DNA from 2 places in the Dehalogenimonas sp. NIT-SK1 genome. Region 1 is predicted to be linked to the other one. Evidence: riboswitches for the same ligand, from Rfam matches in the RefSeq annotation. Region 1 holds a riboswitch; the other holds the start of a gene.
The links. Region 1 has a riboswitch for molybdenum cofactor ahead of ACZ48S_RS03100 (ABC transporter substrate-binding protein). Riboswitches for the same ligand answer to the same signal wherever they lie in the genome.

Region 1 (7,884 bases):
TATTTTTTATATGTTATCGCTGAAACATCAGTCACTGGAAACACCAAATACGGCAATATAAATGAAATATTTACCTCTGCCATGAAAGCCCCGGTAAGCGGCGGAGTTCTTAACTGGGGAGACACTCTGCAGACGATCAAAAACGGAACTATTCAAACAACCGAGATTAGTGACAATTACTTTATCGCCAATTGGACATCCTTGACCGTATCCGCCGCCCGATCCATGTTCCTGTGGTTCGGTATTGGTTTGCTTGTATTCGCCGCCCCTCTTCTTTTCTTCTATCTAAAATACAGACCACCGGGCCTTGCCGCGCCGGATAAACAAGCCCATGAATCGCTGCGAAAATATAAGGGTCTGATCATCAAAGTAGCCAGCCTGCCTGCGGTTCGTGAAGATGATATTATTGTCAGCGTTAATTCACTCGACGACCTGGTCAATATCGCTGGTGAAACCGGAAAAACAATATTGTATCGTCATGAACATGGCTGTCACTACTACCAGGTCCTGGATAATTTTACCCGTTATGAATACCAGGCTCTCTGCGCCTGATTGTACGCAGCACATTGCCCCCATACCTCGGATGAGAACCCCCGCTCCCCGTGCTATAATAAACACTTATGCTGGATAAACTTGAAGATATAGAAAAGCGCTATCAGGAAATAGAAGAATCTATCGCTGACCCGTCCGTAGCCTCGGACATCAGCCTGTTAACCAAGCTGGCTAAGGAACGGTCCTCCATGGAGGACCTGATTAACCTTTATCGTAAATACAAGACTGTTACCCAGTCCTTAGCTGATACTGAGCACATGCTGGAGAGCGAAACCGATGAAGAAATGCTGGAGATGGCGCGGGAAGAATACCACCAGCTCCAGAAACAGCAGGAGACACTCCACCAGGATATCAAGCTAGCCTTGCTGCCCCGGGACCCAAATGCGGAGCGCAACATCATTATGGAAATCCGCGCCGGCACCGGCGGCGACGAAGCCAAGCTATTTGCCGGTGATCTTTTCCGCATGTACACCAAATACGCCGAGATGAAAGGCTGGAGAGTCGATGTTATTGACCTTACCGAATCATCCGGAGGTACTTTCAAGGAAGCGGTTTTCGAGATTGACGGTGAGGATGTCTACAGCCGGCTGAAATATGAAAGCGGCGTTCACCGGGTACAGCGGGTGCCGGTAACCGAAGCCGCGGGCCGCATCCACACTTCCACCGCCACTGTTGCTGTCCTGCCGGTGGTGGAAGACGTGGAAATTGACGTCAAGCCGGAAGACCTGCGCATAGACATTTATCACTCCGGCGGCGCCGGAGGTCAGAACGTCAACAAAGTTGCTACCGCGGTACGCATGACCCACCTGCCTTCCGGCTTGGTTGTAGCCTGCCAGGAAGAACGCTCCCAGCTGAAAAACCGCCAGAAAGCCATGTCGGTACTCAAAGCCCGCCTGATGGCCATGGAGCAGGAAAAGCAGGACAGCGAAATAATCGACGCCCGCCGGGCGCAGGTAGGCACTGCCGAACGGTCAGAAAAAATCCGCACTTACAATTTCCCCCAGGACCGGCTGACCGATCACCGCATTGGCCTTTCAGTCCATAATCTGCCTAAAATACTTGAGGGCTACCTGGACGATATCATTGATGCCCTGGCTACCGACGAGCAAGCCCGGCTGCTGCAATCCGCTGGCTTATGAACCTCGGCGAATTGCTGAAACAGGGTGCAAAAAGCCTGCCTTCCGGACCCACTGCTACCCTGGAAGCTGAAATCTTACTGCGACATGTTACCGGTCTAACTCGCGCCGGATTATACTCCCGCTTGGACCAGCCAGTCCCGGACAGCTCTGCTGCTGAATATTTTGTTCTTCTAGAAAGGCTTCACGCCGGAGAACCGCTACAGTACCTGACCGGACACATGGAGTTTTACGGGCTGGACTTTGAGGTCAATTCATCGGCGCTCATCCCCCGGCCGGAAACTGAAATAATGGTAGAAAAAGCGCTTGGCATTGCCGGCGCTTATCCCAATCCGTTAATTGCCGACATCGGCTGCGGTTCGGGTGCCGTGGCAGTTGCCCTGGCCAAAAACTTGCCCCACGCAGCCGTTTCTGCGGTTGACGTTTCCACCGAAGCGCTGGTCCTGGCGGAACACAACGCTGCCAGTCTAGGTTGCGCTAATATTGAATTTATCAAGAGTGACTTGATGTTGAGTATTAGGGACAAGCATTTTGATATCATCTGCGCCAATCTGCCTTACGTTCCTTCAAAAGAGGCTCACGGGAATCTCTTTGAGCCGCAGACGGCTCTTGACGGCGGTCAGGACGGGCTGGATATCATTCGCGCATTGGTGCGTCAGGTAGCTGAACAGGAACGCCAGCCGGACTGGATGCTGCTGGAATTCGGCACCGGTCAGGCGGTTGAGATACAAAACATAATCAATCGGCATCTGCCCGGCAGCTATACCGATATTATAAAAGACCTCATTCCGCTGGAGCGTCTCGCTGTTACCCGGGTCTAATAATTTGACCCGCCGCCGGTTGCGATGATAAATTAAGAACATCATTGACCATTCGTTCAATAATTACCATGGAGGCAGTTTTGGACATTCTAGTCCTGGTTAAACAAATCCCCGACCCTGAAATTCCACCGGCCAGCTTTAAAATTGACGCCCAAGCTAAAAAAGTAGTCCCGCCGGCTGGCTTAGCTCCGGTAATGGACCCCTACTCCGAACACGCCCTGGAAGCCGGTCTGCGGTTGAAAGACGCCTGCCCCGGCAGCCGGCTGAAAGTTCTCAGCATGGGCAGCGGTTTGCATAAAGAGCTGCTTAAGAAAACACTGGCTTTAGGCGCCGATGAGCTTATCATGCTGGAAGACCCGTCCTTTGACAACACTTATAGCAACACTACCGCCCGGTTATTATCCCTGGCTGTCAATAAATCCGGTCATTTTGATATTATCCTCCTTGGCCGCCAGGCAGCGGATTGGGATGCCGGACAAACCGGCATCTTACTGGGAGGTGCCCTGGATCTGCCGGTCGTCAGCCGTGCCCGCAAAGTGGAAGCCACGGATGGTAAATTGCGCGTTGAAAGAATAACCTCTGAAGGCTATGAAATTGTCGAAGCACCGCTTCCGGCCATAGTCACCATTTCCGGGGAATTGGGCAAGCTGCGGCTGCCCAATATCAAAGGCGTGCTGGCGGCTAAAAAGAAGGAGCCGCTTTACTGGAATGCCGCTGACATAGGCGCCGATAACATTTCAGCGGGCGCTGACGGCCAGCCGGTTACACTCTTGAGACTCTATCAGCCGCAGCGGGAAACCCAATGTGAAATGATCACCGGTGACACTCCTGAAGAACAGGGTGTCAAACTGGCTGATAAACTCCGGCAGTTGAAATTGATTTAAGAGGATAAACATGAGCGATAATACAGGCATTTTAATAGTAACAGAAGCAAGGGACGGCAAGCTGGCACCGGTCGCTGCTGAGCTTTTCGCGGCGGCGCGGCTAATAGCGCCGGATTCCGGCGAAACAGTAGGCTCTGTCGTTATTGGAAGCGGCGCCGCGGCCGCCGGAGCTGATGCCGGTAAATTTGGCTCCGGGAAAGTTTTTGTTGTTGAAACTGGAAACATAACCGCTGACGCTGCCGCTATAAATATCACCCGTGCCATCAGCAGCCTTACCCCCCGTTTTGTCCTGGTAGCGGAAAACGACCTGGGCAAAGACCTCGCTCCCATGCTGGCGGCCGCGCTCCAGACCGCCGCGATTACCGATGTTATTAATATCAGCCGAGACGGCTCCCGGACAATCTATACCAGGCCCGTCTACGGCGGTAACGCTTTGGCTGACTTTGCCATTGAGACAGAACCCGAGATAGTCAGCATCCGTCCCAAGGCATTTAACCCGGCATCTCCCGGAGAGGGCACCGCTGAAATAATAGAGATGGACAGCCCCGAATCACCTTCCGGCATCCGGATAATTGAAAGGGTTGCTGTTGCTGAAACAGGTTCTAAAATTGAGGACTCCAAAATCGTCATCGGCGGCGGCCGGGGTATGGGCGGACCGGAGGGATTTGAGCATCTGAAGCAGATGGCCGACATTCTTGGCGCCAGCGTCGGTGCCTCCCGCCCGCCCTGTGACCAGGATTGGTGGCCGGACAGCGGACAAATAGGCATTACCGGCAAGATAATCGCTCCGGACCTTTATATCGCCGTAGGCATCTCCGGTTCATCCCAGCATCTTTCGGGCATCTCCGGGGCTAAGACTATTGTCGCCATCAACAAGGACCCTGAAGCCAACATCTTCAAATCCGCTACCTACGGCATCGTCGGTGACTGGAAAAAGGTGTTGCCCGCTTTCACGGAAAAAATAAGGGAATTAACCGGGAAGTAGAACTTTTTGACTGGTACTAGTACCTTGTGTTAGCATAGTTGATAATCAAATAGATGTCTCCGAGTTTTGGAGCCTAAACCCTTCTCAGAGGGCATGGCAAAAAAACCGGCGGGCGGGATAATACCCGCCCCGAGGGTTCCGTTGGAAACGACCGGGCCTCCCGTGATTTGGAAAGGAGAGCAAACCATGACTGAAGCTTCGTATGGCCGCACACCTCTCTAAGAGAGGTGTTTTTTATTGCCTCTAAGTAATAATTAATGAGGTTTTTATGAAAAAGAAATGGTTTAAGCTCTCCGGTTTTATATTCTCGATAATTCTGGTTGCGGCTTCCACAACGGGATGCGCTACCGAAAACTCAACCCCTGACCCTACTAACACCCCACCCCCGACCACAACCGATGAGGGGCTCAGCATTCTCGACCCCAGCGTCAGGCTGAGAGTCGCCACCACCACCAGTCTTTATGACACCGGACTCTGGTCGTTACTGGAACCTGAATTTGAAGATGAATTCGGGGTTGAACTGGACGTGCTGTATGCCGGCACCGGCATTGCCCTGGAGTATGGCAAACGAGGTGATGTCGATATAATCACCGTTCACGACAAGGCCCGTGAACTTACGTTTATTGCCGACGGCTACGGCACTGAACGCTATGCTTTTGCCAGTAATTACTTTGTTATTGTCGGTCCGGCGGATGACCCGGCCGGCATAGCCGGGCTTTCACCGGAGGAAGCTTTCCAGAAACTGGAAGAAACACAGTCAGTCAGCTTTATTTCCCGTGGTGACAGCTCCGGAACTCACTCCAAGGAAAAAGCTATTTGGGCAGCTGCCGGTTATGATTATACTGATATCACCAATTCAGGTGAATGGTATGTTGAGGCCGGCCGCGGCATGGGACCAACTCTGCTGATGGCCAGTGAACTGGGTGGTTACACCGTATCCGACATGGGAACTTTCCTGGCCTACAAGGGTGATACCGGCCTTGCGGCCCTGGTTGACAGTGGCGCTATTTTACTGAATGTATATTCTGCCATACCAGTCAACCCTGAAAATGTACCGGGCGTAAAAAACGCGGAAGCAGCCCAGGTTCTGGCTGAGTGGTTGATGACCGATGAAATACAGGATATCATTGGGCAGTACGGCGTTAAGGATTACGGAGACCCGTTGTTTACGCCTACCTACGGTGAAGAACCTACGAGCTGAAGGATTTAATTGGAAGCAATCTGGCAAGGACTGCAAAAAGCCATCGAGCTGATCATATCGCTCGATCCGGATGTCATTGAGATTTCCTGGCGGTCGCTGAGTATTTCAGCGACCGCCAGTGTCATCGCCGCCATCATTGCCTTGCCGCTCGGCGCGGTCATTTTCCACAATTCCTTCCCCGGCAAACGTTTCCTGATAAGCTTCATCAATACCCTTTTCAGCCTTCCGACAGTTCTGGTCGGCCTGCTGGTTTTCCTGTTTTTTTCACGAGCAGGACCACTGGGTGAAATGGGCCTGCTGTTCACACCAACCATTATGGTTATCGGTCAGGCACTATTGGTAACCCCCCTGATGCTGGGGCTGGTCATTTCCGCACATTCCGGAATTGACCGGCTGACCAGGGAAACTGCCGTTGCCCTGGGCGCTGACCGCCTTCAGATGGGTTTGCTGATGCTAAAAGAAGCCCGTTTTGCAATCTTTACCGCTGTCATATTGGGTTTCGGCCGGGCGATATCTGAAGTCGGTCTGGCCTTGATGATCGGCGGCAACATCAGCGGTTATACCAGGGTACTGACCACTGCCATATCTCTGGAAACCGGCCGGGGTGACATCGAGCTTTCCATAGCCCTGGGTATAATACTGCTGGCCATAGCCCTGCTGATAAACTTCGGACTGGGCTGGCTGCAGCAACGGGAAGCCAAGATTAAAATAAAAGCCACAGATTAATTTATGAGTATTATTGAAACCCGCGATTTGAGCCACGGTTATGGTCATACCGCGGTGCTGAAAAATATCAATATTACGATTGACTCCGGGGAAACCCTGGGCATAATAGGACCCAGCGGCGCCGGAAAAAGCACCCTTATCAGGGTGCTCGACCTGTTAGAGACACCGGCAGCAGGTGAAATCATTATCAATGGAGAAAAGGCGGAAACCCATTCACAACGGCTGGCCCTGCGCCGCCGCATGTCTTTCGTTCATCAGAATCCCCTGGTATTCGCCTCAAGTGTTTTTGAAAACGTAGCTCAGCCGCTCCGGTGGCGGGGCTTGAATAATGACAAAATAAAATCCAGGGTAATGGATTCTTTGGCCATGGTCAATCTGCAGGATTATGCGTCCCGCCAGGCTAAAACATTATCCGGAGGTGAAACTCAGCGCGTGGCGCTGGCCCGGGCGTTGGCCAGTGAACCGGAGGTGCTGTTCCTGGACGAACCTACCGCCAATCTAGACCCCAATTCCACCACCGCAGTGGAGAATTTAGTTACCGATATTATTAAACAGCACCGACTGACCGTAGTGATGACCACCCATGACCTGGCGCAGGGACAGAGATTATCTGACCGCATTGGGGTACTGGTGGCCGGTGAATTGCTGCAGCTCGGCAAAGCCGATGATATCTTCATGGCTCCTTCCTGCCGCACCGTAGCGGAATTTATCGGCGTGGAAAACATATGGAACGGGGAAATAACCGCCGCTGATAACGGTTTATTTACCGCCTCAGTGTCCGGGCTGCCGGTTCAGGCGGTAGGCAACTTCCAGCCGGGTGATATCGTGGACCTGTTCATCCGACCGGAAGATGTCGTGATATCAATCAGTGACGATAGAACCAGTGCCCGTAACCATTTCACGGGGACCATCACTCGTCTCAGCCTGGTCAACCCTCTGGTAAGGCTGGAGCTGGACTGCGGTGGGTTGAAGCTGATGGCTCTTGTCACCCGACAAGCGGCCACTGAATTGGAGCTGGCTATCGGCAAACAGGTTTTTGCCAAACTGAAAGCCACCGCCATCCATTCAGCCCGTGGAGCCTGTGCTGTCTGACTAGTGGGAAGTAGGAATTTACCCTGAGCTGGTTCGGGTTGGTCAGTAGATTATTTGAAAAAAGATACCGAGGTTTCAGCTAATCCGTGTCTCCAGGTAAGTCTTGTATGCGGATAAATAAGCGTTCCCCGTTTTCGTTTTTCCAAGCTTCCGATAGATAAAACCCAGTAATCCCGGTGCCTTGAATCGGCTAATCCGGGTACGATGATTAACCGTCGCGCCATGTCTGGTGAACTTGTCGGTAAAGTGAGCCTTGGTCGTAAGCATTGAGCCGGTCTGGGTTTCTTCATCATATTCCACGACCACAATATCCGGTTTGACGCGTTTATTGATATTAACGCGTTTGGTAATGCCTTCATTGGTTTTGATGACCACAAAATCACTACCCTGTTCCAGTATTTCAACACTGGTCAAGTTGGGCAGAAAACTGGTAAGCCCCAAATAATGGTCACCAATGTTGTTAATATCTGCCTTTACTCTATTCAGA
Region 2 (7,884 bases), 850 kb from region 1:
AGCTGTTCAAAGCTGGGGGAGGCAGTGCAGCCGCCGACGGTAAGGGCGTTGGGATGGGGCTGGATGCCGGTAAGGTAGGCCAGCATCTTCTGTGATTTGGCCTTGAGTTCCGCGGCTTTAATGTAATGCGATACCAGGGTGGTGACCGTTTCCGGATCATTTACCGAGAACTCGTCCGGGGTGTAGCGCGGAGTGAAGGGTGAGGTGTCTCCGGCATTGACCAGGCCCACAATCTTGCTCTTAATGGCCAGCAGACCTGGGTCGGCGCCTTCATAGGAGGCTATGGCCATTATGTCCAGGTAGTCCAGGGCGGACAGAATGTAGAAGTGAATGTAGTGGTCATGCATGTAATATCCGGCGGAGAACAGGTTTCGCATCAGCCGGCCAGCCTCGGTCAGCTCAATGCCGAAAGCGTCCTCGAGCGCCTGGGCTGAGGCGATAGTGTGAACGCCTTCACAGACGCCGCAGACACGGCTGGTGACGTAAGGAGCGTCCCAGGGGTCGCGTCCCTGGAGCAGTTTTTCCCAGCCGCGGGCCATGGTACCGGCGGACCAGGCGTCGGTAATTACGCCGTTTTCGACTTCAACCTCGATTCTGAGGTGTCCTTCAATTCTGGTTAACGGATCAACGACAATGCGCGTCATAGTTATTTTACCTTTCCAACCTTATTTTCGAACATTGGATTTCCAATTCCAATTTCAAGGGTTGAGTTAATCATTACTGCGGCGGCAGCCCGAAGTCATAATCATGGGCGTACAGCGGGCTGGTGTCTTCATAAAATTCCGGCTGCGAGCAGGCGACGCAGGGGATGTTGGCTTCAATGCAGTAGCTGGCTCGGCCATTCCACATTCGGTCCCAGCAGTCCTGCATGGCGATGGGTCCCTTGCAGCCCTTTAGAATCAGGCAGTAGTCCTTCTGGGCCGGATTCTTGTAATCAGTCAGGAAACGCCCGGCTTCATAGTGGCCGCGGCGCGGACAATTGTTGTGCATCAGCTGCCCGTAGAAAGCGTAAGGACGGCGATACTGGTCCAGCGCCGGTACGGTGCCGAAGGTGATGTAATGGACGATGGTGGCCACCAGCCGCTCATTGTGCAGCGGGCAGGTGGGCAGGTTGATGACCGGTTTTTCACCGACATCGTCAAATTCATGATGCAGTTCCTTGCCGCGGAACAGGTAGCCGACCGCGTCGGTCGGGCCGGACCGCGGGATGCCGCCGTAGGTAGCGCAGGAGCCGACGCAGATGATGGCGGCGGCGTTGGCGGCGGTTTCGCGGACTATTTCAGTAAACGGTTTGCCAGCTATGGTGCAGAACTTGCCATCCTCAGCCAGCGGGATGGAACCTTCAATAACCAGGACATAACCGCCCTCTTCAATGGTGTCCTGCAGTGCCTGCTCGGCCTGGTGCCCGGAAGCGGCCATGGCCGTTTCATGGTAGCGCAGGGAAATGGTATCCAGCAGGATGGAAGTGGCGTCCGGCTCCTGGTTGTTAAGGAAGGATTCGGTACAACCGGTGCAGCTCTGGCCTTCCAGCCAGATTACCGCCGGTTTGCCGCTGGTGCTTTCCAGCGCTTCCACTATCTGCGGGGCCAGAGCTTGGCTCAAACCAAAGTAGGCTGTGGTCATACCCGCGACCTTGACGAAATCCCGGCGGGTCAGGTTAGGTTTTCTCAGACTTGAAATATCCATCTTTTCTCCTTTGTAATGGGACTGGGTCCCACTCCGGTCTAGATATGTATTTTAGCTTTTATTCCTTATTTGTTCCTACGGGTTTGATTTCAGCCAGTTGCCCAGCAGTTCGTGCTGTTCCTGGGTCAAATACACGCCCGAGTAGTGCGACTTCAGGAAAACGGCCAGGAAGTCAGCGGTCTGCCGCTGCAGGTCAATCTGCTCAATGGAAGGACCGCCGTTGCCGCCGGATCGGTCAGCCGCATGGCAGACGGCGCAATTATAGGCATAGACCAGTGCCGGATCAGTCGGGGCGGGCGCTGAGGTCTGGGTGGAATTTGTGTAAATCCAGTTGATCAGCAGGTCCCGCAGGCGGGAATCCATGGTTACCCCGGTGCGGTGAACCGGCAGCCACTGGGACAGGTAAGCCACGCTCTGATCACGGGAAAGGGCAGGACCTACTCCGCCCTGGCGCTGGGTGCCGTGGCAGGATGCGCAGTAGCTGGCATAAACCAGGCTGGCGTCAACACCCGCCACATCATCGGAGACTGGCAGCAGGCTTTCAGTAGCCGGTGGTGAAGTGGTGGTGGGCGGGGGTGTGGTTGAATCATCGGTGCAGGCGCTCAATACCGGCAGCATTACCAGCATCAGCGCGAAAACCAAAACCAGGATATTTTTGTGTTTCATCAATTTACCTCTCCTGTTCATCTGGATGACCGGGTAAAAAATCTTTGCCTATAAAAAAGGAGACGCCGACTTAAAAACGTCCCCGGTAATGAAATTTGGTTAACACTTATGCCCTCTCCTTTCCTAAGCGCGGGAGGCGCCGGCGTTTCCGCCGCCACCCTCGAAGCCTTGCGGCTTACAGGTCCGAACACCATAACTGAATCAGCTTTAGATTTTCGGACTCGAAGAGCCTTTTCATCAGCCGACCGGTGAGCCTGGCCGGCAAATTCGCTAGGATTGTAGCACCATGGTTTTAGTACTGTCAATATAATTAGTCCTAAAAGTATAATACCGGGTAATTATTTTTCATTTTAGCTTTGCCGACCGTTGAAACGACTTAAAATGCTTGCTACCGGAGCGAAGGGTGTTACAATATGAAAAACTTTTCAGGTGAAAAGGAGACTGCCCTGGAAGTTCAGGAAATTCGCCGGCTGATGGAGGAAAGACAGTACAAGGAGCTGCGCGTCGCGTTGAGTTCCATGGACGCTGACGCCATAGCGCTGCTGCTGACCGAAATGCCTGACGCGGAAACACTGACCGCTTTCAGGCTACTGCCCAAGGACCTGGCGGTCCAGGTATTTGACCAGTTCGACGGCCGCCAGCAACTGGCGCTGATGGAGCTTTTCACCGACAATACCGCCCGCCGCTTCCTGGAAGTACTGCCGCCGGATGACCGGGCGGAACTCTTTGATGAAGTGCCGGCCGCCCTGGCCCGGCGGCTGCTGCGCCTGCTGTCTCCGCAGGACCGGCAGATGACCCTCAAGCTGCTGGGTTACGCCGAAGATAGCGCCGGCAGGGCGATGACGCCGGATTTTGTGGATCTGCAGGAGAAGATGACCGCCGCCGAAGCGCTGGATAAAATCCGGCGGCTGGCGGTATCCAAGGAAACCATTTACATGGCCTATGTCATCAACCGCCAGCGGAAACTGATTGGAACGGTTTCATTGAAGGACCTGGTGCTGGCTGAACCGCGGACCTGTGTTACCGAAATCATGACCGACGAACCCCGCAAAGTCTATACCGATACCGACCAGGAAGAAGTAGGGCGGCTGCTCAAGGATTATGAACTGCTGGCCATTCCGGTGGTGGATGCCGAGAACCGGCTGGTGGGCATCATCACCTGGGACGACGTGGTCGATATAATGGAAGAAGAGGCCACCGAAGATATTTACCGCTTCGGCGCGGTGCCCGGTTCCGAGCGGGCATATTTTACCGACCGTATCTGGTCAGTAGTGCGGCGGCGCACGGTATGGCTGCTGCTGCTTATCTTCGCCAACACCTTTACCGCCACCATAATCGCCGGCCAGGAGGAACTGCTGGCGGAACTGGTGATCATGGCCGCCTTCATCCCGCTGCTTATCGGTACCGGAGGCAACATCGGAGCCCAGTCAGCCACGGTGGTAATCCGCGGCATGGCTACCGGGGAAATCGCCGGGCGGCGGAAAATGTCGGTGGTGCTGCGCGAGGGCGGGGTAGGTCTGCTGCTGGGACTGGTGCTGGGCCTGGTGGTGCTGGCCTGGGCTTACCTGCTGGGACGGGATTTTGAGGTTGCCCTGATAGTGATGATGACCCTGATGCTGCTTTCCACCCTGGCTACACTGACCGGCGCAAGTCTGCCGTTTTTCTTCCAGCGGCTCAAGATTGACCCGGCACTAGTTTCAGCGCCCTTTATTACCACTGTGATGGACGTGCTGGGTGTGGCGCTTTACTTTGCGATAGCCGCCTGGCTGCTGAACATATAGGTCAATAACGGGTCAGTACGATGGTTTTTCAGCGACGATAACAATAAAACCAGCTTCGGTGCGGACCCCGTCCTGCGGCTGTTCCGGTTCATTAACCCGGCCCGGCGGCTGGAAAAGGGCTGATACGTTTCGGGTGACCTTAAAACCGGCGGCAGCCAGCAGATCAATAAGCTGCTGCCGGCTTATAAAGTCAGCATAACGGTATATTGGGTGCCCGGCTGACTTCTTAACCTGGTAAAAGCTGCCCCAGGCGCAGTCTGCGGGAACCATGGCGGCTACAACCTTACCCCGGTCTTTTAAAACGCGGTGGATTTCATCCAGCACCCGGGACGGTGATTCAGTAAAGCAGAGGGTCATTATCAGAAATACTGTTCCGAAGGTTTCATCTTTAAAGGGTAATTCTTCGCCTCTGCCTCGGGTCGTCCGGATACCTCGGGCCTCTGCCATTCTCAGCAGTTTAGCCGAGGGATCAATACCTGTTTCGATGCCCAGGGCTTGGGCGAAGCGACCGCTGCCGACACCGACCTCCAGCCACGGCTTGGGCAGGTTCTGAAGTACATGCCGGATAGCCGCCAGTTCAATGGCAAAAATAGTTTTGCCTTCACCGTCAAACCAGGCGTCATACTCCGCGGCCCTGGAGTCGAACAGGCTCCCACCGTTATCAGAATCCGTCTTCATAAAACCTTTTGAAGTGTTCCCTGAAATAACTGTTTCCGACAATATCTTCTTCTTTAAAGCTGTAGCGGTAATTTTCTATATAATCCTTAAGCACGGCGTAGGCTTTATTGATTTCCGTCATTTCCCGGCTGCTCTCGCTTTTGGTTTTGTCCGGGTGGTGCCGGTGCGACAGCCGTTTATAGGCGGCCTTTACTTCTTTAATGGTTGCTGTTTCACCCAGGCCGAGCCGCTTCCTGGCTTCGTCTATTTCTTTGAAATCAGTGTTGTTCATAAAATCTGCCGTTTCGTCTGTCACTCATACAGCCAATTCAAATCAATTTATTGTATTCCAAGCCTTTTATGCTTATCAAACAGTTTAGCCACGCACCGGAAAATATTTTTACGTTTCAGCGGGTTTTTTCAGCTTCAGCACCGGACTTTTTTCCTATTGACATACACTATATCTAGTGGTAATGTATGCGGGCAACACAACAGATAGTGTTTAAACGTCAGCATCATGTCGCCGCTTGCCTGTATCTGAATAAGGAAATTTCAAGGATAAGGATTTACCGAATGAATTGTCCCAGCTGCCGGCAGAATGATTTCCGGGTGGTTGATTCCCGGGAGGTCGAAGACGGTATTCGCCGCCGGAGGGAATGCCTTAGCTGCGGCTACCGCTTTACAACCTATGAGCGAATCCAGCCGACGGCGGTATATGTCATCAAGAAAGACGGCCGCCGCGAGGAATGGAGCAAGGACAAGCTGCTGGGCGGACTGCATAAAGCCCTGGAGAAGCGGCCGCTGCCGGTGGGTACCGTAGATAAGCTGGCGGATGAAATAGAGTCCGAACTGGTTGAAACCGGCCGGGCCGAGATAGCTTCTTCGGCAGTGGGCGACAAGGTGATGGAGAAGCTCAAGGCGGTTGACAACATCGCCTACATCCGCTTCGCCTCGGTGTACCGCAAGTTCACTGACGTAACAGAGTTCAAGGAAATGGTGGATAAGCTGGTCGGCCGCTCGGAAACGGACAGTCGGTCACAGCTGCCGCTGATGCTGGAAACAGCCGAAAAGAAAATAAAACGGAGAAAAGGCCATGACACCGCAGCCGTCAGGTAAACCCATCGTTGATAAAAACCGCATTGCCCAGATAATCTTCAACCAGGCTTCCGCCATGGGCATCGCGGAGCGCGGCAAGGTAGAGGAAATCACCGCCCGGGTTATCGACCGGCTGGAAAAACCGGCCTCGCTGCCGGGAATGGAAGCCTTCATGCCGGCCGATGCCCGCCAGCCGATCGCGGCTACTGAGTACGAGATTGAGTCACTGGTCAAGGATATTATTGACGCCGCCAGGCCTCCGGCTGTCGCTGAAGAAACTGAAGTTAAGGAAGCGCCGATGCCGGATAGAGCCGAAGTGCCTGACCCGCCTTTGCCGCCTGTCCCCCCCGTTATTACCAAACCATCTAAAGAGGAGAAAATTATGCCGGTCAACACCCGTACCCGAAACACAAAACCGAATAAGAAAAACGCGGTCCCCGAAAAGGTGGAACTGGCTGATAATTCACTGGCGGTGCTGCAGAAGCGTTATTTGAAAAAGGACAAGTCCGGCAATCCCACCGAAACCCCGGAGGATATGCTGCGCCGGGTGGCCCGCACCGTGGCTGCCGCCGAGCTGATCTACAACCCGGACTGCAAGGTGCGCGATATTGAAAACGAATACTACGGCCTGATGTCCCGGCTGGAATTTCTGCCCAACTCGCCGACGCTGATGAACGCGGGGCGGGAGCTGGGGCAGCTTTCGGCCTGCTTCGTGCTGCCTATTGAGGATTCCATTGAAAGCATCTTTGATGCCGTCAAGCATACCGCCATGATTCATAAATCCGGCGGCGGCACCGGTTTTTCATTCTCCCGGCTGCGCCCCGAGTCCGACCGGGTAGGCACTACCGGCGGCGTGGCTTCCGGGCCGGTGTCCTTCATGCGCGCCTTTGACGTGGCCACCGATGTCATCAAGCAGGGCGGCACCCGCCGCGGCGCCAACATGGCCATCCTGTCCATTGACCATCCGGACATTGAGCATTTCATCACCGCCAAGCAGAACGCCGGGGTGCTGACCAACTTCAATCTTTCAGTAGCCATTACCGACAAATTTATGGAAGCGGTCAGCGCCGATACCGATTATGAGCTGGTCAACCCCCACAACGGCGAGGTGCTGGGCACCCGCAAGGCCCGGGAAATTTTTGACCAGATAGTGCAGCTGGCCTGGAAGACCGGCGACCCCGGCATTGTCTTCATTGACCGCATCAATGATGAAAACCCGACGCCGAACCTGGGGCGCATTGAATCAACCAATCCCTGCGGCGAGCAGCCGCTGCTGCCCTATGAGTCCTGCAACCTGGGCTCGGTCAACCTGTCCCGCATGGTCAAGGGTAACGGCAAAAAGGAGATTGACTACGACAAACTGGGTTACACGGTGCGTACCGCGGTTCGTTTCCTGGATGACGTCATTGACGTCAATAAGTTCCCGCTGCCGCAGATTGCTGAGCAGACGCGCAAAACCCGCAAGATCGGCCTGGGAGTGATGGGCTTTGCTGACATGCTTATTGAACTGGGTATTTCTTATAATTCAGCCGAGGCCCCCCAGACCGCGGAAGAAGTGATGGGCTTCATCCAGCGGGAAGCGTATAAGGCCTCAGAAGAACTGGCGGCTGAGCGCGGCGTCTTCCCGGCCTACGAAGGCAGCAAGTACGACGGTCAGGTCAAGATGCGCAACGCCTCCTGCACCACCATCGCCCCCACCGGTACGCTGTCCATCATCGCCGGCTGTTCTTCCGGCATTGAGCCGCACTTCGCGCTGTGCTTCACCCGCAACATCATGGACGGCACCCGCATGATAGAGGTCAATCCCTACTTCGCCCAGGCTGCCAAAGATGGTGGATTCTATTCCGACGAATTGATGAAAAAACTGGCCGAGGGCGGTCACCTGGAAGATATGCCAGAGGTGCCGGAAGAGGTTAAAAAGCTCTTTGTTACCGCCCACGGCATTACTCCGGAATGGCACGTCAGGATGCAGGCCGCATTCCAGAAATATACCGACAAC

Region 2: it holds a riboswitch for molybdenum cofactor, as region 1 does, so the genes downstream of both, ACZ48S_RS07620 (c-type cytochrome) here and ACZ48S_RS03100 (ABC transporter substrate-binding protein) in region 1, are expected to answer to the same signal.

What each region holds. Positions count from the first base shown of each region.
Region 1 covers NZ_AP042352.1:577,801-585,684, reverse strand. Annotated here, with positions in the region: gene ACZ48S_RS03125 (DUF5305 family protein) at 1-552, shown strand, start outside; gene prfA (peptide chain release factor 1) at 621-1,691, shown strand; gene prmC (peptide chain release factor N(5)-glutamine methyltransferase) at 1,688-2,509, shown strand; gene ACZ48S_RS03110 (electron transfer flavoprotein subunit beta/FixA family protein) at 2,590-3,393, shown strand; gene ACZ48S_RS03105 (electron transfer flavoprotein subunit alpha/FixB family protein) at 3,404-4,378, shown strand; molybdenum cofactor riboswitch at 4,424-4,572, shown strand; gene ACZ48S_RS03100 (ABC transporter substrate-binding protein) at 4,647-5,579, shown strand; gene ACZ48S_RS03095 (ABC transporter permease) at 5,589-6,305, shown strand; gene ACZ48S_RS03090 (ABC transporter ATP-binding protein) at 6,309-7,397, shown strand; gene ACZ48S_RS03085 (hypothetical protein) at 7,473-7,884, opposite strand, start outside.
Region 2 covers NZ_AP042352.1:1,454,775-1,462,658, reverse strand. Annotated here, with positions in the region: gene ACZ48S_RS07630 (nickel-dependent hydrogenase large subunit) at 1-644, opposite strand, end outside; gene ACZ48S_RS07625 (hydrogenase small subunit) at 718-1,686, opposite strand; gene ACZ48S_RS07620 (c-type cytochrome) at 1,762-2,352, opposite strand; molybdenum cofactor riboswitch at 2,452-2,591, opposite strand; gene mgtE (magnesium transporter) at 2,766-4,133, shown strand; gene ACZ48S_RS07610 (methyltransferase domain-containing protein) at 4,146-4,811, opposite strand; gene ACZ48S_RS07605 (J domain-containing protein) at 4,795-5,106, opposite strand; gene nrdR (transcriptional regulator NrdR) at 5,364-5,906, shown strand; gene ACZ48S_RS07595 (vitamin B12-dependent ribonucleotide reductase) at 5,884-7,884, shown strand, end outside.